One region of the Nocardia sp. CA-290969 genome, then DNA from elsewhere that is predicted to be linked to it. Evidence: riboswitches for the same ligand, from Rfam matches in the RefSeq annotation. Region 1 holds a riboswitch; each other region holds the start of a gene.
The links. A riboswitch is a leader RNA that binds a small molecule or an ion and turns the genes downstream of it on or off. The one in region 1 is predicted to bind S-adenosylmethionine.

Region 1 (9,696 bases):
TCGTGGACCGGATCCGCGCCGGTGTGATCGCCGCGGCGGCCCCGGTCCCAGAAACCACCCGCGACGAGGACGCCGCCGCGAAGGAAGCCCTGCGGGCTGCCCGCCGCGAGGAGGTGCGGGTCCGGATGCTGCTGCTGGATGCGGTGATGGGCCAGCACGACGCCGCCTGGTTGTCGGCGTTCGACACGTCCTCTGGCGCGCCCTTGGCCGGCCTCGCCGCGGTGGCGCGGGAGGCGGGCTGGTGGTGGCCCTACGAGACGCTCGCGGTGATCAGCGAACGGCCCACCGCCCTCTATCGCGACGAGGCCGGCCGGCTGGACCGCGGCGACGGTCCGGCAATCGGCTACGGCGACGGATTCGGCCTCTACGCCTGGCGCGGAATGCCGGTACCCGCCGAATTCCTCGGGCAGCTGGCCGCGCTGACACCCGCGCGGATCCGCGCGGAGGAGAACGCCGAGCTGCGCCGGGTGATGCTGGAGTACTACGGCTACGACCGCTACCTGGCCGAATCCGGTGCCGAACCGCTGCAGCGCGACGACACCGGGGTGCTGTGGCGGATCGCGCTACCCGACGACGAGGACGTGGTGATGGTCGAGGTGGTCAACTCCACTCCGGAACCGGACGGTACGCATCGCACCTACTGGCTGCGGGTCCCGCCCGCCACCCGCACCGCACGCGAGGGGGTGGCCTGGACCTTCGGGCTCACGGCGCCGGAGTACGAACCGGTCGCGCAGACCTGACCGGCCGGATCTGGAACAATCGCACCCGTGACCCACGCCGAGACCGTGACCGAGGACGACCCCGGCACCGGCGGCCGCCTGGCCGTGTTCCTGCGCTGCCACCTGCCCATGGTGGTGGTCGTCGCGGTGATCGCGGTCGCCGTGGTTTTCGTCGCGCAGGACCGCTGGCGGCGCGGGGCGTTGTTCTTCGGCGGCGCGACGCTGATCGCCGCCGCCTTCCGGCTGTGCCTGCCGACGGTGCGGGTGGGGCTGCTGGCGGTGCGCAGCAGGCCGTTCGACGTGGGCGCGCTGACCCTGCTGGGCAGCGCGATCGTCTTCCTCGCCGCCACCATCAACACCCTCGGGGTGAGCTGAACCGGCCGCCTCAGCGGTGTTCGCGGGCCAGATCCATCGTCTGGACCAGCAGCTTCCCGATGGTTTCGGCCTCGGTGAGGAATCCGTCGTGGCCGTCGCGTGAGGAGATGACCTCGAAATGCCGGCAGCCCGCCAGCCCCTCGGCCAGTTCCTGCTGGGTGTGCAGCGGGTAGAGCCGGTCGGAATCGATACCGCCCACGATGCACGGCACCTCGCTGTGCGCCATCGCCGCCGCGATCCCGCCGCGGCCGCGGCCGATATCGTGGCGGTTCATCGCCTCGCTCAACAGCACATACGTAGCCGGATCGAACCGTTTGCACAGTTTCTCGGCCTGGTACTCGAGATAGCTCTGCACCGCGTAACGGCCGCCGTCCCACGGATCCTCACCGGCCTGCGGGCTGTTGGCGAACCGGCTGTCCAGCTCGACCTCGGTGCGGTAGGTGAGATGCGCGATCCGCCGCGCGATACCCATGCCGGCCATCGGCGCCCGGCCGGTGCCGTGATAGTCGCCGCCCTGCCAGTCGGGGTCGCCGGTGATGGCGGCGATCTGGGTGCTCTGTGTACCGATCTGGTCCGCGGTGGCGCGCGGGCCGACCGCGAGGACCAGCGCCGAGGCGATGCGCTCGGGGGCGCAGAGCATCCACTCCAGCACCCGCATACCGCCCATCGACCCGCCGACCGCCGCGGCCAGCCGGTCGATGCCGAGCACATCGAACAGTCGAAGTTCGGCGGTGACCTGGTCGCGGATGGAGATCTCCGGGAAGCGCGACCCCCACGGGGCGCCGTCCGGCGCCGGGGACGCGGGGCCGGTGCTGCCCTGGCAGCCGCCGAGCACGTTGGTGGCGACAACACACCAGTCGTCGGTGTCGATCGGCGCGCCCGGCCCGATCATCCCGTTCCACCAGCCCGGTTGGGGATGGTCGGCGTCCGGTTCACCCACCACGTGGGAGTCGCCGGTGAGCGCGTGCTCGATGAGCACCACATTGTCCTTGGCCGGCGACAGTTCGCCCCAGCGCTGCACGGCCAAGTGGACCGCCGGCAGCTGCGCGCCGTTCTCCAGTGTCAGGTCGCCGATATCGATCACGCCGAGGGTGCCGTCTGCCGGGGGAAGCTGCACCATGGGCACCGCCGCTGTCTGTTCGGTTCCCACCGTCACGCGAGCGCTTCCACACGCTCGGTCGTACAACCCGGCAATACCCGGGCTGCATCAATCCGGCTCCGGACCTGCGGCGCCGGAGGCGACGCCGAAAACACGGCGCGGGGGATACTGCCATCGGTCATATCGTGCTCCAGAAAAATTGGGGGTTGCTCGCCGCGACGCTGCGAGTGCCGGGCCCGAGGCGACCAGCACCGGCACATAACGGCGACCTCCTGACATGCGCTTGCTCCCGGCTTTCGGAAGCCCGGTCATCACCCGGAGCACCCCACCGCAGCAGGAGGGTTGCCGGCCAGCGAGCCGGGGCTTGGCGCTGGCGCTCATGACCTGCTCAATATGGTAGCGGGGCGTCGGGTGGGATCGAAATCCGCATACGCCGCCACCAGGTAATCTTGTGGCGAGATTCACCCTGTGAGATCTCACGACCGGGGCTGGCTGCACCGTGAGACAACCCGAAGCAGTACGCTCGTCTTGGTTACACCAGACGTCCCGTGGACAACGCGGGATGTATACGTTGTCTGTTGAACAGCTGGGGTCCGCTCACAAGCGTGTTCGCCTGGCCGTGCAATGAGGGCACCAGTCTTAGGAGGACACGAAGATCCATGTCCAAGATCAAGGTTGAAGGTACCGTCGTAGAACTCGACGGCGACGAGATGACCCGGATCATCTGGCAGTTCATCAAGGACAAGCTGATCCACCCGTACCTCGACGTGAATCTCGAGTACTACGACCTCGGCATCGAGTACCGCGACAAGACCGACGACCAGGTCACCGTGGACGCCGCCAATGCCATCAAAGAACACGGCGTCGGCGTGAAATGCGCGACGATCACCCCGGACGAGGCCCGCGTCGAGGAATTCGGGCTCAAGAAGATGTGGCGGTCGCCCAACGGCACCATCCGCAACATTCTCGGCGGCACCATCTTCCGCGCGCCGATCATCATCTCCAACGTTCCGCGCCTGGTCCCCGGCTGGACCAAGCCGATCATCATCGGCCGTCACGCCTTCGGTGACCAGTACCGCGCCACCGACTTCAAGGCCTTCCAGGCCGGCACCGTCACCCTCACCTTCACCCCCGAAGACGGCAGCGAGCCGATCGTGCACGAGGTCGTGAAGATGCCGGAAGAGGGCGGCGTCATCATGGGTATGTACAACTTCAAGAAGTCCATCGAGGACTTCGCGCGCGCCTCGTTCAACTACGGGCTGCAGCAGAACTACCCGGTCTACATGTCGACCAAGAACACCATCCTCAAGGCGTACGACGGCATGTTCAAGGACACCTTCCAGGAGGTGTTCGACGCCGAGTTCAAGACCCAGTTCGAGGCGGCCGGCCTCACCTACGAGCACCGGCTGATCGACGATATGGTCGCCTCCTCCATGAAATGGGAGGGCGGCTACGTCTGGGCCTGCAAGAACTACGACGGCGATGTGCAGTCCGATACCGTCGCGCAGGGCTTCGGTTCGCTCGGCCTGATGACCTCCGTGCTGCTCACCCCGGACGGCCGGACCTGTGAGGCCGAGGCCGCGCACGGTACGGTCACCCGGCACTACCGGCAGCATCAGCAGGGCAAGCCGACCTCGACCAACCCGATCGCGTCGATCTTCGCCTGGACCCGTGGCCTCGAGCATCGCGGCAAACTGGACAACACCCCCGAGGTGATCGGTTTCGCGCAGACCCTCGAGGATGTGGTCATCAAGACCGTCGAGGGCGGCCAGATGACCAAGGACCTCGCGCTGCTGGTCGGCGGCGACCAGGGCTACCTCACCACCGAGGAATTCCTCGCCGCGCTCGACGCGAACCTGGCCCGCGCACTGCGCTGACAACCCACGGCCCCACGGTCCCGGCGTGCTCCGGCACCCGGAGCGTGGAGCCGGAGCGCCCCGAAACCCCGAGAACAGGGCTGTGTTCTCGGGGTTTTGGTGTTTGTTTGCTCCGCCTTCGACCGAGCGCGATTTGGCCGCGACTCGAACGCGTCACGCGCGGAGGCAGCGAACCATCGGGCGCCGACCGCGCCGCGCCGCGCAGCGTCAGCGCCACCGAAACCCCTGGGGTTCGGCCCACTTCTGTCCCACACGCGCCCACGGCGGCGCCGAGTTCAGCGAGGCCCTGAGAGGGTTTGGCCCGTCCCTGCTTTCCGTGCTCGATGCGAGGCGGCGAAGCCGCGAGTGTCGAGTGCGGAAAGCAGGGACCAAGGGGGCCAAACCCCGCGGCGCCGCAGGCGCCGCAATTAAACACAGAAAGCTCAGCGAACAGGCGGCGGAACTGGCAGGCTGTCAACAAGGTGGATCCGTCGGGGTCTGCTCACTGATTTACGCCGTAATGCTGCTGCACGGAGGACGCCGATGTTCGAATGGTCCGATACCGATCTGATGGTCCGCGACGCTGTCCGGACCTTCATCGACAAAGAGGTGCGGCCCCACCTCGACGCGCTGGACAGCGGGGAAATGCTGCCCTACCCGGTGCTGCGCAAGCTCTACGCGGACTTCGGTATCGGCGCCATGGCCGAGGAAGCGCTGAACAAGCAGCTCGCCGCCAAACGCGCGGCGGCGGAAGGTGCGGAGAAGCCGGCCGCGGAGGACAGGGATTCGTCCGGTGGCGGGTTCGATCAGCAGACCATGATGGCCGTGCTCACCAGCGAGCTCTCCGGAGTCTGTATGGGTCTGTGCAGCTCCCTCGGGGTGAGCACCGGGCTCGGTGGCGCCACCATCCTCTCCCGCGGCACGCTCGCCCAGCAGGAGCGGTGGGTGCCCGATATCGTGAGCCTCCGCAAAATCGCGTGCTGGGCCATCACCGAACCCGATTCCGGGTCGGACGCCTTCGGCGGCATGAAAACCTACGTCCGCCGCGACGGCGAGGACTACATCCTCAACGGCCAGAAAACCTTCATCACCAACGGCCCCTTCGCCGACACCCTGGTCGTCTACGCCAAACTCGACGAAGGCGACGGCACCCCGGCGCGCGACCGCAAGGTGCTCACCTTCGTGCTCGACAAGGGTATGGAAGGCCTCGTCCAGGGCAAACCGTTCAAGAAAATGGGTCTGCACGCCTCGCCCACCGGCGAACTGTTCTTCGACAACGTCCGCCTGAGCCGCGACCGGCTGCTCGGCGAAACCGAGGAACACCGCGGCGGTGACGGCCGGGAAAGCGCCAAATCCAGTTTCGTGGCCGAACGCGTCGGGATCGGTTTCATGGCGCTCGGCGTGATCAACGAATGCCTGCGGCTGTGCACCGAATACGCCCGCAACCGCAAGTTGTGGGGTCAGGAGATCGGCCGTTTCCAGCTCATCCAGCTCAAGCTGGCGAAGATGGAGGTGGCCCGGATCAATGTGCAGAACATGGTCTTCAACATCATCGAGCGCGGGAAAGCCGGTAAACCGCTGAGCCTTTCGGAGGCATCCGCGGTGAAGCTGTACTCCTCGGAGGCGGCGACCGAGGTCGCGATGGAGGCCGTGCAGCTCTTCGGCGGCAACGGCTACATGTCGGAATACCGGGTGGAACAACTGGCCCGCGACGCCAAATCGCTGATGATCTACGCCGGCAGCAACGAAATCCAGGTCACCCACGTAGCAAAAGGCCTCCTCGCCCTCTGAGCCGCCGTCCGGAGCGACCTACCGGTTAGCCGCCGTCCGGACTTACCTGCCGGTTGGGCCAACGTCCACTCCGGGCGTGCCCAGCGGCGGGGCGGGTCTTACGAGGCCCCGAGAGGTTCAACATAACCCGGGAACCGAACGGGACCACGGCGGTGCCGAGTCTTACGAGGCCCTTGGAGGTTTTGGTCCGTCCCTGCTGTCAGCGCTCGATGCGATGCGGCGCAGCCGCGAGTGTCGAGTGCTGACAGCAGGGACCAAGGGGGCCAAAACCACGTGCCGCCGGAGGCGGCACCAAAAACACAGGGCCGATTACACAGCTCGCAAATGGTCGCGGCTGGCGTAGATGTGTTCGGCGACGAGGTTGGCGATCCGTTCGGGGTCCTCCAGCATGGGCACATGCCCGGCCCGGTTCAGCATGATGCGGTCCGCCGACTCGGGCAGTTCACGCAGGAACCGCCGGCCGTGCGCCGTGGCCGGCAGGACGCGATCGGAGTCGGCCAGGATCACCCGGACCGGGGTGTCGAGGTCGGACATATTCCCCAGGGACGGCCCCCGCAAGGTGCCGACGGTCAGCGCGGTCAGCGCGGGGCAGTGCAGTGCCGCCAGGATCACGGCCGAGATATCCGCGCGGGAGACTGCACGGGTGTTCTTGGTGAGCAGATGGGCCATCACCCAGCGCACGAGCCGGTGGTCGACCGGGGAGCTGCCGAGCTGCCGGAGAAGCTCGGTGATCGGGATCATCGGCGCAATCTTGGCGGCGGCACGGAACTGCGTCACCGACGGGGTTTTCCAGCCACCGGCCGGGGCGATCGCGGTGAGTGTGCGGGCCCGTCCCCGGCGCGCCAGTTCGAACCCGACCCAGCCGCCCAGCGAATTACCGGCGATATGGCAGGTTCGCCAGCCCATATCGTCCAATTGTTCCTCGACCCGGTCGGCCAGGGTGGCGGCGGAATAATGACCGCCCGGAAATTCCGGCCCACCCCAGTGCCCGCCCAGCGCCGGCGCGAAAACCTCGCACCGGGCGGCCAGCAGGGCGGCGGTCCGTTCCCAGCAATGCGGGGAGAGCAGGACGCCGTGCAGGAGGAGCAGCGGTTCGCCGGAGCCCAGATGCAGGGCGGTGACGGGCTCGGGTGCTGTGGTTGCGGAGGTGCCTGACATCGATGTCGTCACCCCTTCCTGGCAAGTAGCGGTGACCTGTCATTCTACGGTCGGGCGGGAAAGAAATCCGCACTGTCGGCCGAACCGGGAGGGCGACCGCCGGTCTCCATAGGCAGGCCTCCGCCGAACGCGGTCAGTAGCCCTTCGGGGAGGCTGCCGGGTTGGTTTGCTGGACCGCGGACTGCAGATTGCTTCCGTCCTTGGCAACATCGTATCGATCCATGACGTAGTTCATACTGGCCGCGACATTCGCGACAGGATCGTAGATATTATTGGACGTTCCGGTCACATGGTATGACTCGAAGGTTGCCGGAATCGTCTGGCAGAGGCCCCGTGAATGCTGTCCCGAAGCGGCATTCGAATCCCAGTTGTTGATGGCATTGGGATCGCCACCGGACTCCCGCTCGATCAGTACGAGATATCCACGCGTCCAGTTCTCCCGAGCCTGCGGGTCGTGTATACCCAGTGCGTCCAGAGCGCCGTCGATGGCTGCCTTCACATCCTTGCTTCCGGTATAAGCGGCGTAGTCGGCGTCGGTCGCGGCGGCGACGTACTCCACACCGTCGTTGGCCGCCGATGAGGCGGGCGAATTCGGAGCGATGGACGGCAACAGCGGGCCCGATGCCGCGGGGCTGATACTGCGGGGATGTGTCGGGTCGTCGAGTTCGATACCGAGCGCCTCGGCTGCCGCGCGGTCCGAAACGCCGCTCACCTGCTCATACGTTGTGTTGACCGTATCCCAGAGCGCCGTGAAGAGACCGCTGACGACGGTACTGGGCAGTGCCTGCTGTGGGTTGCCCTGCGCATCCCGCACCGGGTCGCCGTTCTCGTCGGTCACGGTGTATACCGAGCCGTGGGCGGCATCGATCTTTTCGTTGAGTTCGCCGACCGATGTGTCGACAGCATCGTAGGCATCCGTGACCGCCTTGCCGATCCCGCTGGTTCGCACGGTAATACCGTTGTCCTGCCGGTCGTAATCGGACTTGACCCGGTTCACGTCGTTTTTGTGCTCGCTGTAACGGTCGAGTATTTCCGCCTGGCCGTCCGGATCGGAGACTCCCTCGTTGTGCAGCAGCTGCCACATATCGGGGGCTTGGGATGGCGTGCCCGAACCCAGCAGCTCGATCTGTTTCTGGACAACTCCCTCGGCCGTCACGAAAAGTGCCTTCAACCCCTCCGGGGCGCAGGCGGGCAGCTCGTGTAGATCGCCCATTTTCTTGGTGCTGGGAGGGCTCATCGGCAGTTCGCATTCGCCCGGAGAGATATTGTCAGCACACAACGATTATCGAATCTTCCCCGGCCTGGGAACTTCCGCCGGAAGGTCCGTCGGGCGCCAGCGGGCGGTCGCGACGTGCCCTTGTACTGTCGACCTGTGCCATACATCCTCTCCACCGTCAATGTCAACGGCGTCCGGGCCGCGGCAGGCAAGGGTTTGCTGGCCTGGTTGAGCCGGACCGAGGCCGATATCGTCTGCCTGCAGGAGACGCGTGCCGACGACACCCAGATCGCGGCCGCGCTCGCTCCGGCGCTCGCCGAGGGCTGGCAGCTCGCGCATGCCGAGCCCGGTGCGAAAGGCCGTGCGGGGGTGGGGGTGCTGTCGCGGCGGCCGATGCGGTCGGTGCGGGTGGGGATCGAACCGGACAGTGAATTCGTTTCCACCGGTAGGTATATCGAGGTCGAATTCGACGATGTGACCGTGGCCAGCGTCTACGTGCACACCGGTGAGGCGGAAACGCCCCGGCAGGACGAGAAATACCGGTTCCTCGACGAGCTGGCCGCGCGGATGTCCACCCGCACCGGAGCATTCGTCATCGCCGGTGACTGGAATATCGCGCATACCGAACGGGACCTGAAGAACTGGAAGGGCAACCTGAAGAAATCCGGTTTCCTGCCCGCCGAACGGGCCTGGCTCGACCGGCAACTCGCCGCCGGGTACGTGGATGTGGTGCGAGAACTTCATCCGGAGGGGGATGGTCCGTTCAGCTGGTGGTCGTATCGTGGGCGCGCGTTCGACAACGACACCGGGTGGCGCATCGATTACCACCTGGCGACGCCGGAGGCGGCCGAGCGGGCGAAACAGGCCGTGGTCGAACGTGCCGCGACCTATGCCGAGCGCTGGTCCGACCATGCTCCGGTGACCGTCCAGTATCGATAAAAGGGGAGTACTGTGCGCGCGAAAATCCTGAAGATCCTGTCGGCGGCCGGTGCGGCCGTGGTGGCGATCGTGGTCGCCTTCCTGAGCACTCAGGGCAGTGGTGACGAGGGCTCACCGGCGGCCTCGCTGTCCAGAGCCGCGGCGGCTTCCTCGACCGTGAGTGCCTCGGTTTCGCCGGGCGGGGCCACCGATTCGCCGGTGGCTTCACGGGTCTCCGGGGTGCCGGAGCGGGCCTACACCACGCTCGCCGAGATCGACGCGGGCCGCTGGCCGGATTCGGCGAACGCGCCCGGAACGAAGGGCGGCGAAACCTTCCGCAACCGCGAGGGCCGGCTCCCGGCGACCGACGAGTCCGGGAAAAAGATCACCTACCGGGAATGGGACGTGAACCCGAAGAAACCCGGACAGTCTCGCGACGCCGAACGCATCGTCACCGGCAACGACGGTTCGGCCTGGTACACCGGCGACCACTACGACACCTTCACGAGGATGCGGTGATGCCGGGAACGCCGGCGCTCAGGGATTTCCTGTCGCTGTCCTACG
Region 2 (9,696 bases), 1.4 Mb from region 1:
GACCGGAGTTTGGGTGATCGGCGCTGTAATTTAGGCGCCGCCTCCGGCGGCGCGGGTGCTGTGTCATGGCGCCGCCTCCGGCGGCGCGGGTTCGGGGCCCCCCTTTGTCTCGTTCTTCACTCCTCCGCTCCGCCGCTTCGCTCCCCCGCTCCGTCGCTCCAGAACGAGACGGGCCCCGAACCACGGAGGTGGCGTCGTTGGGAAACGCCTAAACGGGAGCCGGCCGAGGACCGGCGCGCACTGTGGCTATCGGTTCGGGCCCGAGGATCGTCCCGGGCGGGGGCCGAGGATGGGGAGGGGGCGGGTGGTGCCGTCGGTGGCGGGGCGCCGGTCGATATCCCGCGGCGGGATGAACAGGGGCAGCGTGGGGGTGGGGTCCTCGGGGCTGCGGTCGATGGGCGGCAGGCCGTAGAACGCGCGGGCATTGTCTTCGAGGACGGCGTGCATATCGGTGCCGACCACATCGCTGATCAGCTCCACATCGGATTCCCGGAACGGGCGGCCGGCGCGGGTGCCGGGCAGATCGCTGCCGAACATGAGGGCTTCGGGGCTCACCGCGTGGATCCGGCGCAGGGCGGTGGCGACGTCCATCTCGACCCGCCCGAACCCGGTCGCCTTCACGCGGGCACCTCGATCGACGAGGTCGAGGAGGTAGGACAGCCCTTCCTCCGACATACCGAGGTGGTCGATGGAAACCTTCGGCAGTTTCAGGATCACCGGTTGCAGCGACGCGAGCATCTGACCGTCGACGTAGATTTCCACATGCCAGCCGGCCAGCTCGTGGGCACGTAATGCTTGGCGGGTCATTCCGGTGATATCGGCGGCGGCGCGTTTCAGGTTGAACCGAACCGCGCGCACCCCGGCTTCGTGCAGGTCGAGGATTTCCTCGTCGGAGGCGTCCAGGTCGAGGCGGGTGACCCCGACCCAGCCCGGCCCCAGTTCGGCCAGCGCGGCACGCAGATAGCTCTGGTCGTTCCCCTGGAAGGACGCGCTCACCACCGCGCCACCGGAGACCTCGAACCGGGCCATCCGGCGCCGGTAATCAGCGATGGTGTACGGCTCCGGTAGGTAGCCCTCGTTCTCGATCAGCGGAAAACGCGGATCGATGATGTGCACATGGGCATCGAACACGGATACAGAATGCCTGATATGTCGTGGTGGTGCCCGCTCCGGGAAGCCCGGAGCGGGCTCGGACCTACACCTTGTGCGGTTCGCTGGCGCGCAGCATGTCCTCGCGCTCCACGACCTTGACCCGTTCGCGGCCTTCCGGCTCGCCCAGCGAACGCTCGTGCGCGTCGAGGCGGTACCAGCCGGCCCAGGTGGTGAACGGGATACCGCGGCTCTCCAGGAACTCGGTCACCGCTTCGGGCTCCGGATGCTCGGCGGCACCGAAAGCCGAGCTGTCGTCGAGCAGGCAAGCGACCGTTTCGTTGGCATCGCCCTTGGTGTGACCGATCAGCCCGACCGGGCCGCGCTTGATCCAGCCGGTCACATAGGTGCCCGGCATATAGCGCGCGGCGCCGTCGGCGTCCTCGTCGACGAGCACCCGACCGGCCTCGTTCGGGATCACCCCGGCCTGGTCGTCGAACGGCAGCTCGGAGATGTTCTGCGACAGGTAGCCGACCGCCCGGTAGACCGCCTGGACATCCCAGTCGCGGAAGTTTCCGGTGCCCTTCACGTTGCCGGTGCCGTCGAGCTGGGTGCGTTCGGTGCGCAGCCCCACGACCTTGCCGTCCTCGCCGAGGATCTCCGAAGGCGATTCGAAGAAGTGCAGGAACAGCTTGTGCGGCCGGTTGCCCTGATCCCGGATCGCCCACTGTTCGAGGGTGTTGGCGACCATATCGACCTGCTTGGAATGGCGGCGCGCGGCCTCCGAGCCCTCGTCGTAGTCGATGTCCTCGGGGTCGACGATCACCTCGATCGTCGGCGAATGATCGAGTTCGCGCAGCTCGAGCGGGGTGAACTTGGCCTGCGCAGGACCGCGGCGGCCGAAGACGTGCACCTCGACGGCCTTGTTCTCCTTCAGGCCGGCGTAGACGTTCGGCGGGATCTCGGTGGGCAGCAGTTCGTCACCGGTCTTGGCCAGCACCCGCGCCACGTCCAGCGCGACATTGCCGACGCCCAGCACCGCGACCTTCTCCGCGTCCAGCGGCCAGGTGCGGGGCACATCCGGGTGCCCGTCGTACCAGGACACGAAATCGGCGGCACCGTAGGAGCCGTCCAGGTCGATACCGGGGATCGGCAGCGCGCGGTCGGCGTTGGCGCCGGTGGAGAAGATCACCGCGTCGTAGAAACGCCGCAGATCCGACAGGGTGATATCGGTGCCGTAGTCGATATTGCCCAGCAGCCGCACCTGCTCCTTGTCCAGCACCTTGTGCAGGGCCGTGACGATTCCCTTGATGCGCGGGTGGTCGGGCGCGACGCCGTAGCGGATGAGCCCGAAGGGGGCGGGCATCCGCTCGAACAGGTCGATCGAGACCTCGGCATCCGATTTCATCAACGCATCAGCGGCGTAGATACCCGCCGGACCAGCTCCCACGATCGCGATCCGAAGCGGGCGATTCGCTTCCTTCTGCTCGGTCATCTGTTACGCGCACCCTTATCGGTCGAAAGAATCACTGGCGTTGTGCTTAGCTTAGGCTAAGTTGACGCGTGGCTTGTATGCGCCGTCATCGCGCCGTTTCGGGCAGCCGGTTCGCGCTACGTCTTCCCACGTCCCCGCGGCGACTGCTGTGCCGTCCACCCGCGGTCTCCTGCAATTCTATCGGGGTGCGGGCGTGCCCCCGCCGCGGGGACCAGGGATGATCATGGGTATGAGCGATTCCGGACCCGCTGACGACCCGGCGGCCACCGACCCGGATGACACCCCGGCACGGCGCACGATCACGCCGTTCGTCGTGGCCGCGGTGATCGCGGTCCTCATTCTCGGGGGCATCCTGCTCACCGGCCTGCTGGCACCCGTTGAGAAAAATGTCACAGAATCCGACCGGATCGCCGGCGCGGTCCGCGACTTCGCCCAAGTGAGCAGCCGCTACGGACCCGAACCGCCCCGCGAAGCGGTCTGCCCGGGGTTCGTTCCCGCCCGCTCCCCGCTGGCGCCGCGGCTGCAACCCGGCGAGACCGGAAAAGATATCGAGATCACGAGATTCGGCCCGGTGCAGGTCAACGGCGAGACCGCGACCATCGAAGTGACCAGCCGGGTCGAGGACAACGAGGAGACATCGACCTGGTGGATGTTCCACACCGACGGCGAGTGGAAGGTGTGCAATCGGCCGGTCGAATGATTTACCGCCGGGCGTCAACTGGGGTTTGACACGGCCGGGGAGGTCCGGGCAATCTCATCCATTAGGTCATGAGTGCCAGCGCCAAGCCCCGGCTCGCTGGTCGGCAACCCTCCTCCGCGGTGGGGTGCTCCGGGTGACGACCTGGCACGCATCGAACGGATGCGGCAAGTGCGGATTCGCAGGAGGTTCACGTTGAGTTACGCAGGTGATATCGGTCCACAGCAGGCCTGGGAACTGCTGGCCGACAATCCCGACGCCGTCCTGGTGGACGTGCGCACCGAGGCCGAATGGAAGTTCGTCGGCGTCCCCGACACCAGTTCCGTCGCCAAGCCGACACTGCTGGTCGAATGGGTCGATGCGACCGGCGCGCGCAACACCGGATTCCTGGACCAGTTGCGCACCGCGCTGGGCGACCGCCCTGCCGACGCCCCGGTGCTGTTCCTGTGCCGGTCGGGTCAACGATCCGCGCATGCCGCCGATGCCGCGACCGCGGCCGGGATCGCGCCCGCCTACAACGTCGCGGAAGGTTTCGAGGGTCCGCTGGACGAGTTCGGGCATCGCGGCGGCGCCGGCTGGCGCGCCCACGGCCTGCCCTGGCGGCAGTCGTGATCAGCGGCGGCGCGTTCGAACGGGCACTGCCCGAAGGTGTCGGCCCGGCCACGCTGGGGGTGCGCGGCGGCCTGAGCCGGTCGGGCTTCGAGGAAACCTCCGAGGCGCTGTACCTGAACTCCGGATTCGTCTACGCCACCGCGGAAGCCGCCGAGGCGGCGTTCACCGGCGACGTCCCGCACTACGTGTACTCGCGCTACGGCAACCCGACCGTGTCGATGTTCCAGGAACGGATGCGTCTGCTCGACGGCGCCGAGGCCTGTTTCGCCACCGCCAGCGGTATGTCGGCCGTTTTCGTGGCGCTCGGCGCGCTGCTGAAGGCGGGCGACCGGCTGGTGGCGGCACGCAGCCTGTTCGGATCGTGTTTCGTGGTGTGCAACGAAATCCTGCCGCGCTGGGGTGTGGAGACCGTTTTCGTCGACGGTGAAGACCTCGAGCAGTGGGAGGCGGCGCTGTCCGAACCCACCGCCGCGGTGTTCTTCGAAACCCCCGCCAACCCGATGCAGACCCTGGTCGACGTGCGCAAAGTATGCGAGCTCGCACACGCCGCGGGCGCGAAAGTGGTGCTGGACAACGTTTTCGCCACCCCGCTGCTGCAACGCGGCTTCGAACTCGGCGCGGACGTGATCGTGTACTCGGGCACCAAACACATCGACGGCCAGGGCCGGGTGCTGGGCGGCGCGATCCTCGGGTCGGAGGAGTACATCGAGGGCCCGGTGAAGACACTCATGCGGCACACCGGCCCGGCGCTGAGCCCGTTCAACGCCTGGACGCTGCTCAAGGGCCTGGAAACCATGCCGCTGCGGGTCCGGCAGTCGGCGGATTCGGCCCTGCGGATCGCGAAATACCTCGACGAGCATCCGGCGGTCAGCTGGGTGCGCTACCCCTTCCTCGAATCCCACCCGCAGTACAAACTGGCGACCGACCAGATGAGCGGTGGCGGCACCGTGGTGACCTTCGAACTGAAGGCAGCAGAGGACGCCGCCAAGAAACGAGCCTTCGAAGTACTCAACGGGCTGCGGATCATCGATATCTCCAACAACCTCGGCGACGCCAAAACCCTCATCACCCACCCCGCGACCACCACCCACCGCGCGATGGGCCCGGAAGGCCGAGCAAGTATCGGCCTCTCGGATGGAGTAGTGCGCGTATCCGTCGGCCTGGAAGACATCGAAGACCTCCTGGGCGACCTCGATCACGCCCTGCGCTGATCGGTTCACCCAGGTTGAGCGGTGGGCTCCGTGAAGGGGGTCCGGACCCGGCCCACCAGGTCGGCCACCGAGTTCAGCGTCATAGTGGGCCGGTACGGGTAGTTCTCCACCGAATGCCGGGTGGAGATACCCGAGGTGACCAGGATCGTGCGCATACCCGCTTCCATCCCGGAGATCACATCGGTGTCCATCCGATCGCCGATCATCACGCTGGTCTGTGAATGGGCATCGATCCGGCGCAGCGCCGACCGCATCATCAGCGGGTTGGGTTTCCCGATGTAGTAGGGGTCGCGGCCGGTGGCGCGGGTGATCAGCGCCGCCACCGAACCGGTGGCGGGCAGGACCCCGTCGCGGGACGGGCCGGTGGGGTCGGGGTTGGTGGCGATGAACCGGGCACCGCGTTCGACCAGCCGGATCGCGGTGGTGATCGCCTCGAACGAATAGGTGCGGGTTTCGCCGAGCACCACGTAGTCGGGGTCCACGTCGGTGAGGACGTAGCCGATTTCGTGCAGCGCGGTGGTGAGACCCGATTCGCCGACCACGTACGCGGTGCCGCCGGGGCGCTGCTCGTTCAGGAAATGGGCGGTGGCCAGGGCGGAGGTCCAGATCGCGTTTTCCGGGATGTCGAGACCGGTCTGCCGCAATCTCGCCTGGAGATCGCGCGGGGTACGGATGGAGTTGTTGGTCAGGACGAGGAACGGGATCTGCTCGGCGCGCAGTTCGGCGAGGAACTCGTCGGCGCCGGGGACCAGATGGTCCTCGTGGACCAGCACGCCGTCCATATCGGTCAGGTAGGACAGGATCGGATCATCGGGGCTCACCCGACAATTCTGCGCTTCGTACCTCCCGGGGTGGGTATGCCGCGCCCGGAACCCGCGGCGCGCGTCCGGTGATCCGGACCACCGGAAGCGGCCGCCGGTGGCGGTGGTTATGGTCGAATCCGGGGCCGGAGACGGTCCGACCACAACGCGACAGGAGTGGCGCATATGGGTGAGCTCAAGCTCGGGTACAAAGCGTCGGCGGAACAATTCGGACCCCGCGAACTGGTGGAGCTGGCGGTGCTGGCCGAGGAACACGGCCTCGACAGCGCGACGGTCAGCGACCATTTCCAGCCGTGGCGGCACAAGGGCGGCCACGCGCCGTTCTCACTGGCCTGGATGGCGGCCGCGGGTGAGCGGACCGAGCGGATCATGCTCGGCACCTCGGTGCTCACCCCGACCTTCCGCTACAACCCGGCGGTGATCGCGCAGGCCTTCGCGACGATGGGCTGCCTGTATCCGGGGCGGGTGATGCTGGGTGTCGGCACCGGTGAGGCGCTGAACGAGATCGCCACCGGATACGCCGGTGAATGGCCGGAATTCAAGGAGCGGTTCGCCCGCCTGCGGGAATCGGTGGATCTGATGCGGGCGCTGTGGACGGGTGCGCGCACCGATTTCGACGGGACCTATTACAAGACGGTGGGCGCCTCGATCTACGACGTCCCCGAGGGCGGCATCCCGGTCTACATCGCGGCCGGTGGTCCGGTGGTGGCCCGGTACGCGGGCCGCGCGGGTGACGGTTTCATCTGCACGTCCGGCAAGGGGATGGATCTCTACACCGAGAAACTGATGCCGGCGGTCGCCGAGGGCGCGGCGAAGGTGGACCGGGAGGTGAGCACCATCGACCGGATGATCGAGATCAAGATCTCCTACGACACCGACCCCGAGCTGGCGCTGGAGAACACGCGTTTCTGGGCGCCGCTGTCACTGACGGCCGAACAGAAGCACAGCATCACCGACCCGATCGAAATGGAGGAGGCGGCCGACGCGCTGCCGATCGAGCAGATCGCCAAACGCTGGATCGTCGCCAGCGACCCGGACGAGGCGGTCGAGCTGGTGAAGCCGTATGTGGACGCCGGACTGAACCACCTGGTGTTCCACGCCCCCGGCCACGACCAACGGCGGTTCCTGGACCTCTTCCAGCGCGACCTGGCACCGCGCCTGCGCAAACTCGCCTAGAAAAGAACGGCTTTCGCGGCCGGCCGATAAACGAATCGCCCATCGGCCGGCCGTGCTGGCGACGGCTGACAATACAACTCGGCATCTCGGATTCGATGCCATTCCGGAAGGACTTCTGCCCCATAGGAATTAGCTCAGATGCTCCTCAATCCAGCCGCCGTAGCATCGGTCGAGTGCAATTGATGGTTACGGACTACCCTGCCGGTGATGAGCGCAGACGACTGGTTGACCGATACCCGAACCTCCTACGACACTGTCGCGCTGAGCTATGCCGACCAGGTGCGCGATGCCCTGACTGGACACCCATACCTCCGTGCAGCTCTGGCATTGTTCGCGGACAGCGTGCGGGCCGTCGGCGGCGGGCTCGTAGCCGATGTCGGGTGCGGTCCCGGACACGTTACCGCCTACTTACACGAGCTGGGTGTTGATGTCTTCGGTATCGATCTCTCCCCTGGGATGATCGAGTTAGCTCGGCGTGACCACCCTGGACTGCGGTTCGAGGTGGGTTCTATGACGGAGCTGGACTTCCCGGCAGCCTCGATGGCCGGCATGCTGGTCTGGCAGTCGTTGATCCACGTCCCCGACGACGAGGTCCCGGCCGTGCTGAGGCACTTTCATCGAGTACTGCGTCCCGGCGGACCACTGCAATTACTGTTCCACGTCGGCACCGAGTCGCAGTTGAAGACCCAAGGCTATGGCGGTCACCCGATGAATGTCCATGTCCACCGTCGCCAGCCGGACCTCATGACGGCCTGGCTGCGTGATGCCGGATTCATGGTCGAGGCTCACATGCTGCTCGCCCCGGAAGCGAAAGCGTCGCAAGCAATACTTTTCGCACGTCACCAGCCCTACCAGTAGTTCAGAGAAGCATGCATCCGATGCCCGAGGCTACCGGTGGACCCACGCGCCCGCGCGCCTGGCCGAGATCATCGCCGATCTGCGCAACCGTATCGCCGAGGCGAAAGCCTGGGGCTGGACCGGGGAAGTCGAGGGACTACGCGTCAGCCTGCACGCCGCTGCAGCCAAACTCGCGCGCCTGGACAAAATGGACGAACGCAGCGCACAGGCCTCTTCGCGAACCCACTCCTTGGCGTTATCGCAGCCCGATTACGACTGACATCGCCAGAAACAGGGCGAGCTGGTAGCTGGAGTTGATGACGGTCAGCCTCGCAGGCTTCAGCTCGAAGGCATTGTGTTGCAGGACCCTCGACCCCGCAAACCACCCCCCACCTGCTCCGGCTACCCGGAACACGACCGCCTGAGGCCGCCCTGTGTGGATGTGCGTCCCGCGTCACCGCCGGTGGCGCGGGGATCACCGTTAGGCTCTCCCTCATGGCCGAGGTTGCTGCGTCCAGTGTGTACATCGCATCGCCGGAGGGTGATACCGGGAAATCGACCGTGGCGCTCGGTGTGCTGCAGATGTTGTGCGCGACCACCGCGCGCGTGGGGGTCTTCCGGCCGATCACCCGGTCGGTGACCGAACCCGATTACATTCTCGAATTGCTGCTCGAGCACAGCACCGCCGATATCGAGTACCAGCAGGCGGTGGGGGTCAGCTATGAGCAGGTGCATACCGACCCGGACGCCGCCATCTCCGAGATCGTGATGCGGTACCACGAGGTGGCGGCGGCCTGTGACGCCGTGGTGATCGTGGGCAGCGATTACACCGACGTGGCCAGCCCCAGCGAACTCCGGTTCAACGCGCGGATCGCGGTGAACCTGGGGGCTCCGGTGCTGCTGGTGGTGCGGGGGGCGCAGCGCACCCCGGACGAGGTCGAGCAGCTGGTGGAACTGTGCACGGCCGAGTTGTCCGGGGAGCACGCGCAACTCAGCGCGATCATCGCCAACCGGTGCGCGCCCGAAGAGCTCGACCAGGTGCGGGAACGGCTCACCGGCTTCGGCGTACCGTGCTGGAGCCTGCCCGAGGTGCCGTTGCTGATCGCGCCCACCATGGCGGAGTTGTGCGCGGCGCTGGACGGCGAGATCTACAGCGGCGACCCCGAACTGCTGCACCGCGAGGCGCTGGGTGTGATGGTGGGCGGGATGACCGCCGAACACATCCTCGAGCGCCTGTTCGACGGCGCCGTCGTGATCGCCCCCGGGGACCGCTCCGACGTGCTGCTCAGTGTGGTGAACGCGCATGAAGCGGAGAGCTTCCCGTCGCTGGCCGGGATCGTGATGAACGGGGGCCTGCTGCCCCATCCGGCGATCGGCCGCCTGATCACGGGCCTGAAACCGCGATTACCCATCCTGACCACAGGTCTGGGCACCTACGACACCGCCGGTGTCGCGCATCGCACCCGCGGCCGGATGTCGGCCGACAACCCACGCAAGGTCGATACCGCGCTGGCGCTGATGGAAACCCATGTGGACGCCGCGGAGTTCCTGCGCCGCCTGGAGGTTCCGCTCACCAGTGTGGTGACCCCGCAGATGTTCGAATACCAGCTGATAGAACGCGCCCGGGCCGACCGCAAAACCATCGTGCTGCCCGAAGGCGACGACGACCGGGTGCTGCGCGCGGCCGGGCGGGTACTACAACGCAAGGTCGCCGATCTGATCATCCTGGGCGACGAGACCGCGATCCGGGCGCGCGCC
Region 3 (9,696 bases), 3.2 Mb from region 1:
CGCGCTGCGATTCGACCGCTGCGCATCCCCCGCCGTGGTCACCGCAGCGCATTCCACCGGATTACACCACCGCGCGAACAGTCTGTACCCGTTCACCCTGAGCCTCTCGCGACGCCGGCCCGCTTCGTCGGCGATGTATCCGTCCCGGCAGGGCGATCACCTGCTGCGGATCGCGCCGCGAATTCGACCGTGTCGCCGATCTCCGTCACCGGGCATCTGTCCCGGAAACCAGCAGCGCTCTCCAGCCGACGCGTCCTTACCGGCCTACCGGCACAGCGCCCACAGCCCTGCTCAGCGCAGCCGCAATCGTGTGCGGTTCGGCCGGTGGATCCGCACAACCGGATCGGATAGGCGTGCGGCCCGTTCCGCCTAGTAGTGCGCCACCATGCTGTCGTAGGCCGCCACCTCGACCAGCGCAGCGAGGAGATGCCCCCGGCCGGCGATGGCGCAGGGGTGCCTTCTCCCGAGGGTGCTGCCGGTGCCGGTTTCGCTGCCCGCCCGCGGCGGGCGCCCGACGCTGCCCGCTGCGGGCTGCACTCAGACCGTTCCATCGCGCGTGGCGGCGGCGGGGCGCGGTACCGTGCGGTAGTTCTCGATATCGAAGCGGCGGGTTCTGCGCCGGTACCCGAGCATCGAACCCGGCCAGTTGTTCGTATTCAGCGGGCCCGCGGCGGTATCCGCGACATACCAGCTGTGACAGCCACCGGTGTTCCAGACTGTGCCCGCCAGCCGCTGCCGGGTTTCGCTGTCGAATTCCTCGAGCACCTCCGGCCGCAAATCCAGATACCGCACCCGCTGTATTTCTCCGACAGCAGCGACAATATATTTCATCTGGCTTTCCAGCATATGGACGATCGACCCGGATCCGACATTCGTATTGGGTCCGTACATCATGAAGAAATTGGGGAAACCGGGCACCGTGAGACCGAGATAGGCGCGCGGCCCGGTTGTCCACATGGTGTCGAGATCCTGCCCGGCCGGACCGGTGACGCGCATCGGTGCCATGAAATCGTGGGACCGGAAACCGGTCGCGTAGATGATGGCGTCCACATCGAAATGCCGGCCGTCCTCGGTGACGATCCCGGTGGGCCGGACCTCCCGGATCGAGTCCGTCACCACCTGTGCCGTCTGCCGGTCGAGCGCCTCGTAGTATTCGTTCGAGGTGAGAATGCGGTTACAGCCCAGTTCGTAGTCGGGCAGCAACGCGCGCCGCAGCCCGGGATCGCTGATCCGGCGCAGATTCCACCGGCACCACAACCTGATCGGCGCGGCCAGTATCCGGCGTCCGCGCCGCGACACCAGCATCGGGTTGAGAATGCCCTCGAACCAGCAGAAAATCGCCAGCCGCGGGATCTTCTGCAGTACCGGCAGCCATCGGTTGGCCCGGCGCCGGAACCGGCCGTATTCGCCATCGGGTTTGGGGCTGATCCAATGCGCTTGCCGCTGGAACACGGTGACCGTGCGCGCGGTTTCCACCAGGTGCGGGACGAATTGGATTGCGCTGGCGCCGTTGCCGATCACCGCGATATCGCGGCCGGCGGGATCGAATGTGTGATCCCAGCGCGCGGAATGGAAGGCCGCACCGGTGAAATCGGCGAGGCCGGGCAACCGCGGATAGGAGGGCCCGCTCAACTGTCCGCAGGCCGTCACCAGTACGTCGGCGTAGGCGGTTTCGCCCGAGGAGAGTTCGAGTTCCCAGCGGTATCGATGTTCGTCGAATACCGCCGCGACCACCTCGGTGCCGGTGCGGATATGTCCGCGGATTCCATGGTCGTCGGCGCAGCGGCGCAGATACTCCAGAATTTCCGGCTGTGGGGCGAACCGGCGCGACCACCCTGGATTCGGCGCGAAGGAATACGAATAGAGGTGCGACGGTGCATCGCAGGCCGCACCCGGGTAGGTGTTGTCCCGCCACACTCCCCCGATATCATCGGCCCGTTCGTAAACGGTCACTCCGGTGAATCCGGCGCGTACAAGGCTTATCGCCAAGCCTATTCCGCTGAATCCACTGCCGACGACGGCGATCGTTGGATGGTTCGGGTCTTCGGTGCTCACTACCGCTCCTGCCGACGCTGGAAAAGGCTCCGGAAGTCTCCCGGTTTCGGTGTGGGAGAGGGTTTCCGGCCGATACCGGAATTCGGAAGCCGAATCGGATTCGGGTCCGCGCGCACCAACCTAACTCAGCGGTACAGCCGGGTGAACACACCGAGTCCGGATTGGTGATTTTCCCCAACGGCGTCACCGGAACCGTTCGGCACCGGTCCGGCGAGTGGCGCGGACGAGAGGATTACAGGTCGAGGACCAACCGGGTGACGGTTCCGGCGGTTGTCACACACAGGCGGATCGGATCACCGGCCGCCCGCTGCGGGCGCGTCCCCGGTACGGTTTCGATTGTCAGTGGTCGCTGTTCGCAGGCGCCGCACAGGCCCGCGCGGCACATCGAGGGCACGTCGAACCCGTTGCGCTCCAATGCTTCGAGTACGGTCAGCGCGGGCGGCACCACGAGTTCGACACCCGATCGGCGTAATTCGACGATCACCACCCGCGCCGGTTCGGGGCGGGGGCGGCGGCGCCTTCTCCTCACCGCCGGGAACGACGCAGCTGCCCGTCCGCGGAGCCGTCGTGGTGGTTGTAGGGGGTATCGCGGATTCCTGCGCGAGCCGCGGCTGCTTTCGCGATCCGCGACTGCCAGCGCCACATCGGATCGTCGCGGCGCGCCTTACGGGCCAGCCTCTCCTGCGCGCCGGGAAGCCTGTCGCCCAGTGCCCGCGCCCGGACCTCTACCGCGGAAGCCAGGCCGGTCGCCGATTTCCACGGCTGCAACCGCACATTCCGCAGCGGGGTCTCCGCGAGAAGTTCCCGGACCAGGACATCGCTGCTGTAGTAGGCCATCATGCCCGCCACCGGTGCCGCCGCCGCGACCTTCGCCCGGGCCGGCGCACCGTCGCCTGCGAAACCCCGGGTTGCCGCGCCCGCCATCCGGGCCGTCCATTCCGGTGCCGTTCCGGCGGTGGCGACCATATAGTCGACCAAGCGCATCCCTTCCAGCGCGGTCGCGGGGACCAGTTCCGGGGCCACCCCGAATACGTGCGCGATACCCGCCCAGTAGTGCATGACATCGTCCAACTGCCCGGTGGTGACGCGCCGGCCGTGCACATGGTCGAAACACAGCGGTGTCAGCCCGAAGGTCACCGCCGCGCCCATCGTGGTCGAATTGGAGATCGGGTTGCCGTGCCGCGCGAAATGCTCCGGACCCCAGGCCTTCTTCAACCCCGACCGCACCTGTGCGTGCATGAGCCGCACCCGCACCGTGTCCTGGAAGGTCGGCGACCACCGGTCCAGTGCGCCGGCCACGGTCATACTGCGGAACCAGTTCGCGGTCTCCAGGTTCCGCCGGTAGGGGTTGTTGGTGTAGCGGCCCGTCGCACCGGTGGCCGACGCGACCTCGGCGCCGACGAAGGTGCCCATGAAATCCTGCATCAGCATGGCCGTCTTCCCCGACATCGAGGCGTTCAGCCACAGCCGGCGGCCCTGTTCCCAGCGCTGCGAGTCGAACCACGCAGGCGGGTTGTCGAGGTGATCGAAGAGGGCGACGAGTTCGGCGGGCGGGTCGTCGACGGTATCGATACCGTGCGCGAGCGCCTGATCGAGCATTTTCCGGCCGGCGGCCGTACCCACCCGGGCGAAGGCGGTGACCACACCGTCCATCAATTCGTCACCCTGCCAGAGGTGATCGGCCATCATCCGGGCCTGCGGGGTGTCCACCGGTACCCGCCGCACATCGATCCAGGGCGCGAGCATCCGTTTCCGGGTTTCGAACCACAGACCGGACGGGGCGATCCGCGGCGGTGGGGGTCGCAGCGGCATCCCGGTGCGGAAGTAGTAGTCGAACCGGTGCCGGTTCCCCTCGTGGGCATGGTCTGATTCCCCGCCCGGCGGGCTCGTGGTGGGCTCCTGTGGCAGCATGAGCGAATGCTGACACGAATAATTGCTCGCGTTCAATTCGCATTCTGAGATGCCGCCCGTACCTCGCGCCGGCCTCCGCCGGACCCCGCGCCAGCAACGCTCGAAGGAGATGGTGGAGCGCATCATCGATGCCGGCCAGGCCGTGCTCATCGCGCACGGCTACGAGGGCGCCTCGACCAACCGGATAGCCCGGGCCGCCGGAATCAGCCCGGGATCGCTGTATCAGTACTTCCCCAACAAGGACGCGGTGCTCGGCGCCGCCATCGACCGCTACAACAGCGAGGTCTCCGACCGGGTCCGCGCACAGGTCCTGGAGAATATGCCGGAACCTCCGGAAGTGGCTCTGCGCCAGTCGATCTCAGCACTGCTCGACGCCCTCGGTAATCAGCCCGAACTGCTGCGCGCGGTGGTCGAGCAGACACCCCGGCTCAGTGTCGAGCATACGGTGGTCAGCTTCGAGGACCAGATCGCCGACCTCACCCGCGCCGCACTCACCCTGCGCGGCTACCGCCTGCACGACGATACGGATATCCCGACCGCCGCCTGGATGCTGGTGCGCACCGTCGAACACTTGACCGTCCGCTACATCCTCGACCAGCCCGATATCCCCCGCGATACCTTCCTCACCAATATCACGCGCATGATACTCAACTATTTCCGCAGGTAGTGGCTCTGCAGACGCACCGCGGACGGCGAAGCCGAGCAGTACGCGAGTACCGGATCCCCTGCCCGCACAGTGGCGCTCACTGCCCGCCTGCGGCGCCGATTCGGGAGCAATACGCGAATTGCTGCTCGCAATCTGCGACGCCGGTAAGCGCTCCGGGCCCGACCACACGGGTTGACATTCGCGGGCGCATCTGAAACTCTCGCTGCAGGTCATGAGTGCCAGCGTCAAGCCCCGGCTTGCTGGCCGGCAACCCTCCTCCGCGGTGGGGTGCCCCGGGTGACGACCTGGCCGCCGCTCGACCAGGCGCGGCAAGCGCGGACTCCGTCTACCATTCCTCACCGGAGTCCCAGAGCCGATGGGATTGCGTGATGACCGCTGTACTCGACCGGACCGGTACCCTCGCCCGAGTTTCCGGTGCCGATTTGCGAGTTCCCCTGGTACAAGGGGGAACCCGGACCTACGCCAATTTCGACTACGCCGCCAGTGCACCCGCGCTGGCGCCGGTCAGCGACCGGGTCGCCGAGCTGTTGCCCTACTACGCCAGCGTGCACCGCGGGGCCGGGTATGCCTCCCGGATCTCCACACAGTGCTACGAGGCGGCGCGGGAAACGGTGGGCCGATTCCTGGGTTGCGCCGACGACCAAGTGGTGGTGTTCACCCGCAACACCACCGACGCGCTGAATCTGCTGGCCGGCTGCGTTCCCGGCGATACCGTGGTACTCGATATCGAACATCACGCGAACCTGCTGGCGTGGGAACACCGGGGGCGCCGGGTGGTGCGCGCGGCCGATACCGTCGCCGAGACACTGCAGCGGCTCGCGGCCGAGCTGTGCGCGAAACCCGCGGCGCTGCTGGCGGTCACCGGGGCTTCCAATGTGACGGGCGAAGTGCTGCCCCTCGACCGTCTGGCCGAACTGGCGCACCAGTGCGGCGCACGGATCCTGGTGGACGCGGCACAGCTGGCTCCGCACCGGCGAATCGACCTGCGCGCCACCGGTATCGACTATCTGGTGCTTTCCGGGCACAAACTGTATGCCCCGTTCGGCGCCGGCGTGCTGGCCGGGCGCCGGGACTGGCTGGATGCCGCGGCGCCCTACCTCTCCGGTGGTGGCGCGGTGCGGGAGGTCACTGTCGACAGCACGGAGTGGGCGCCCGCACCGCAGCGGCACGAAGCGGGATCGCCGAATGTGCTGGGTGCTGCGGCCCTGGCCAGGGCCTGTGAGGTCCTTACCGAACTCGGCCCGGAGGCCGAGGCGCACGAGCGTTCCCTGACGCACCGGCTCCGCACCGGCCTCGCCGCGACCCGGGGTGTCGAGTGCCTGCGGATCTGGAAACCCGACGCCGGCAACTCCGGCTCGGTCGCCGGCGGTGAAGCCGATACGGCCGCAAGCCTCGGCGAAGTCGACAGCGTGGGGATCGTCGCCTTCACCGTGGACGGTTTCGAGCCGGGACAGGTCGCGGCGTATCTGTCCGCGGAATTCGGGATCGGCGTCCGGGACGGCCGATTCTGCGCGCATCCCCTGCTCGCCCGGCTGGGCATCGACGCGGCAGTGCGCGCCAGTATCGGCCTGGGTACCACGCAGGAAGATATCGACCGGCTACTGGACGCGGTGGCCGCACTGGTCGCCCACGGTCCACGCTGGAACTACGTCTGCGCCGCGGGACGCTGGGACCCGTTCCCGGAGACCCGCCCGGGTCTGGCCCCCGGTACCGCCGCAGGCGCCGCGCCCTGCGCGGTATGAGAATCGCGCGGGTACCGGTGAGGCCCGGACCGCTGTCACCGGTCAACGCTCGTGCCACGGCCGCAGATAATCCATAGGGCAAACGGCCACAGCGATCAACGTTGGCCCGCCACTCGGCGACCGCAGCGGCGGAGCGCACCGTCCGGAAAGTGCGCTCCGCCGCTGCCGGCCGAGTGCTCCCGGCCGGTTCGTCCGACCGGCCGGACCGGCCTCCGTAGACCTATCAGTTCAACCTCACTCAGCAACCGGCGCTGAGTATCCCCGCCGGACGGACCAGCGCGGGTTTGCCGTGGATCAGCCTCACCAGGCGGAACAGGTCAGCGACCCGGCTCCAGTAGCGTCAGAATTGCATTCTGTGTTTCGGAAAGCATATTCTCTGTTTCGGAGAGGTCGCGCTGAAGGAGTTCGAGATGGCAGAAACCGCAGTGATCACCGGGGCGGCGGGTGGTATCGGCGAGCACACCGCGCGGCGATTGGCGGCCGACGGCGTCCGGTGCATCCTGGTGGACCGCAATCCGGTCGTCCGGCAGGTCGCCGCGGAACTGGGCGGCGAGGCGATCGTCGGGGACCTGACGGATCCGGCGCTCTCGCAGGCGGCGGTGGCCGCGGCCGGGGACCGGGTGGACCTGCTCGTCCTCAACGCCGGTACCAACTCGGTCGACAAGGACCCGGCAACGCTGGATCTCGACCGCTACTACGCGGTTGTCGGAATCAATCAGCACGCGGTGGTGTGGGGTCTGCGCGCCGCCCTGCCGGTCATGCGCCGGCAGGGCGGCGGCTCCATCGTCGTCACCGCCTCGCATGCGGCGATCGCGGGAGTCCCGCAGGATCCGATCTACACCATGACCAAGCACGCGGTGATCGGCCTGGTGCGCGCATTGCACGGCAAGCTCGCCCGCGAAGGCATCCGGTTGAGCGCCGTATGCCCGGGCCTGGTGGACACACCGCTCACCGCGGGCGGACGCGAGCGCTTCCGCGCCGCGGGCATCCCTATGCTGGCGGCCGACGAGGTGGCGGCCGCGGTCGAAAGCGTTTTGCGGACAGGGGAACCGGGCACCGAACTGGTGGTCCGCCCCGGGAAGCCGGCCGTCCGATACACCGCGGCACCGCTACCCTGACCCACTCCCGCCCGCCGCGTAGCCCACGCCGCATCGACCGGGTCGGGCCGGCGCACAGCACGGTGGCAGCGAGCGCCACGGACCACACCGGCGCCGCCGCCGGACCGACCGGCGTATCGGTCGGCCGGTACTCGGCTTCCGCAGCCCGGCCGACCACTCCGGATGCGCCGCCGCTTCCCCGCCGTGGATACGATCGGGCCCGATGACTATCGACTCGATGTTCGATTCACTGGACGGCCTGTCCGTGGGGGACGCACTGGGGCAGCAATTTCCGGTGATGCGGCGGTCGATTTCCGACCTCCGTGTCGGCAACCTCACCGCCGGGCCCTGGGACTGGACCGACGATACCGAAATGGCCTGCACCGTGGTCACCGAGCTCTGCACACACGGCCGGATCGATCAGGACCGGCTGGCCCTCGCCTTCGCGCGGCGCTTCGATCCACGCCGTGACTACGGTTTCCTCGCCGTCGGCACACTGCGCCGTATCCGCGAGGGGGCGCCGTGGCGGGAGATCTCCGCGGCCGCCTACGACCACCAGGGCTCCTGCGGCAACGGCGCCGCCATGCGGGTCGCCCCGCTCGGCGCCTTCTTCGCCGGTGATCCGGAAAGGATTGTGGCCGAGGCGGTCCGGTCGGCCGAAGTGACCCATCTGCATCCCGAAGGCATCGCCGGGGCAGTGGCCGTGGCACTCGCCGCCGGGCAGGCCGCGTGGGCCCGGCGCACCGGAACCCTGCCCGCGCCGCACGATTTCCTCACCGGCGTCCTCGACCACCTCGGCGACGGTGAGACGAGGCGGTTGATCGCCCATGCCCGCACGCTCCTCGGCGCGCCCGCCGAACAGGCGGTGGCCGAACTCGGCAACGGGTCGCGCGTCACCGCCCAGAACACGGTCCCGTTCACCCTCTGGGCGGCCGCGACGCATATGACGGACTATCCCGCCGCCATCACCACCTGTATCGCGGCCGACGGTGATATCGACACCACCAGCGCGATCGCCGGCGGTATCGTCGCCGCCTACACCGGCACCGATTCTCCGTCCGGAGTGCCGCCGGCCTGGCTCACCGCGCGGGAACCATTACCCAGCTGGCTGGACGAGGCCCGTCGGGCACACCGGCGCAGGAATTCCGGCTTCGGCCGTCTCCGGCACTGGCTGTCGAACCGGTCGTGATCTGCCGGTCAGTCGCGGGAGCGGGCGATGATGAGCGGCACGCGGGTGCTGTGCAGGACCGCCTGGCCCACCGAACCGAGTGTCATCCCGGTGAAACCGCCGCGACCGTGACTGCCCACGACCATCAGCTGCGCGTTCTCGGATTCCGCCAGTAGGCGGCGGGCGGGGCGGTCCTCGGCGACGATATGGGTGACGGGGACATCGGGGTAGCGTTCCGCCCGCCCGGCCAGGCTTTCGGCCTGCATGGCGCGGGCCTGTTCCTGCATCTCCTCGCGGGAGCTGTAGCGGAAGAATTCCGACCAGGTGGTCACCGCGATCAGGCCGACGCTACCGCGGGCGGCCTCCTCGAAGGCGATATCGACGGCTTCCTGGCTGCGCGGCGAGCCGTCGACCCCGACGACCACCGGCCGCTGCGACAGATCACGCACCGGTTCCTCGGCATCCGGGATCACCGCCACCGGGCAGTGGGCGTGGCGGGCCAGTGCGGTACTCACCGAACCGAGCAGCAGCCGGCCGAGGGTGCCCAGACCGCGGGTGCCGGCCACGATCATCCGCGCGTCCGGTGACAGGTCGAGCAGGACGGTGGTGGCGCCGAGATCGGCGACTGTGGTGTCGATATCGAGTTCGCCCGCGGTTTCCCGGGCGGTCTCGGCGGCCGAAGCCAGCAATGCCTCACCGTCGGCGCGCAGCGCCTGGTTGTCGAGGCCGACCACGCTGACCTCGGGCCCGAAGGTGACCGGGGCGCCGATCGCGTGGACGAGCCGGAGCGGGCAGCGGTGCAACGCGGCGCGGCGTGCCGCCCAGCGCACGGCGTCCAGTGACGTCGGTGAACCGTCGACGCCGACCACGATCGGCGCTTCGGAATGTACGGCCATATCGGGTTGCCTCTCGCCTCGCCCAGCTCGGTGCGGCGGAATCCGCCGGTGCTACCCATCCGATCCAGTCGAGGATATGGCGGGACCGGCGCCCGCGGGTGCAGGCGCCGGTCCCGTGTCTCACCGGTTCGGCCCGATCAGCGCAGGTCGTACCGATCGT

Region 2: another riboswitch for S-adenosylmethionine. It lies ahead of ACQEVO_RS32430 (rhodanese-like domain-containing protein); the one in region 1 lies ahead of metX (homoserine O-acetyltransferase MetX).
Region 3: another riboswitch for S-adenosylmethionine. It lies ahead of ACQEVO_RS11320 (aminotransferase class V-fold PLP-dependent enzyme); the one in region 1 lies ahead of metX (homoserine O-acetyltransferase MetX).

The regions. Positions count from the first base shown of each region.
Region 1 covers NZ_JBNJNJ010000001.1:5,646,390-5,656,085, reverse strand. Annotated here, with positions in the region: gene ACQEVO_RS25885 (DUF6745 domain-containing protein) at 1-740, shown strand, start outside; gene ACQEVO_RS25880 (DUF3017 domain-containing protein) at 849-1,094, shown strand; gene metX (homoserine O-acetyltransferase MetX) at 1,105-2,214, opposite strand; SAM riboswitch class IV at 2,468-2,578, opposite strand; gene ACQEVO_RS25870 (NADP-dependent isocitrate dehydrogenase) at 2,853-4,070, shown strand; gene ACQEVO_RS25865 (acyl-CoA dehydrogenase family protein) at 4,593-5,840, shown strand; gene ACQEVO_RS25860 (alpha/beta fold hydrolase) at 6,150-6,998, opposite strand; gene ACQEVO_RS25855 (transglycosylase SLT domain-containing protein) at 7,132-8,082, opposite strand; gene ACQEVO_RS25850 (exodeoxyribonuclease III) at 8,371-9,153, shown strand; gene ACQEVO_RS25845 (ribonuclease domain-containing protein) at 9,166-9,651, shown strand; gene ACQEVO_RS25840 (barstar family protein) at 9,651-9,696, shown strand, end outside.
Region 2 covers NZ_JBNJNJ010000001.1:7,080,371-7,090,066, reverse strand. Annotated here, with positions in the region: gene ACQEVO_RS32450 (DUF456 domain-containing protein) at 1-34, shown strand, start outside; gene ACQEVO_RS32445 (amidohydrolase family protein) at 247-1,131, opposite strand; gene ACQEVO_RS32440 (FAD-dependent oxidoreductase) at 1,196-2,584, opposite strand; gene ACQEVO_RS32435 (Rv0361 family membrane protein) at 2,814-3,284, shown strand; SAM riboswitch class IV at 3,349-3,461, shown strand; gene ACQEVO_RS32430 (rhodanese-like domain-containing protein) at 3,477-3,893, shown strand; gene ACQEVO_RS32425 (O-succinylhomoserine sulfhydrylase) at 3,890-5,104, shown strand; gene ACQEVO_RS32420 (HAD-IIA family hydrolase) at 5,110-5,886, opposite strand; gene fgd (glucose-6-phosphate dehydrogenase (coenzyme-F420)) at 6,091-7,101, shown strand; gene ACQEVO_RS32410 (class I SAM-dependent methyltransferase) at 7,309-7,959, shown strand; gene pta (phosphate acetyltransferase) at 8,434-9,696, shown strand, end outside.
Region 3 covers NZ_JBNJNJ010000001.1:2,423,838-2,433,533, reverse strand. Annotated here, with positions in the region: gene ACQEVO_RS11345 (hypothetical protein) at 370-537, opposite strand; gene ACQEVO_RS11340 (flavin-containing monooxygenase) at 538-2,055, opposite strand; gene ACQEVO_RS11335 (2Fe-2S iron-sulfur cluster-binding protein) at 2,288-2,584, opposite strand; gene ACQEVO_RS11330 (oxygenase MpaB family protein) at 2,581-3,966, opposite strand; gene ACQEVO_RS11325 (TetR/AcrR family transcriptional regulator) at 4,016-4,633, shown strand; SAM riboswitch class IV at 4,841-4,954, shown strand; gene ACQEVO_RS11320 (aminotransferase class V-fold PLP-dependent enzyme) at 5,002-6,375, shown strand; gene ACQEVO_RS11315 (SDR family oxidoreductase) at 6,786-7,493, shown strand; gene ACQEVO_RS11310 (ADP-ribosylglycohydrolase family protein) at 7,696-8,661, shown strand; gene ACQEVO_RS11305 (universal stress protein) at 8,670-9,536, opposite strand; gene katG (catalase/peroxidase HPI) at 9,674-9,696, opposite strand, start outside.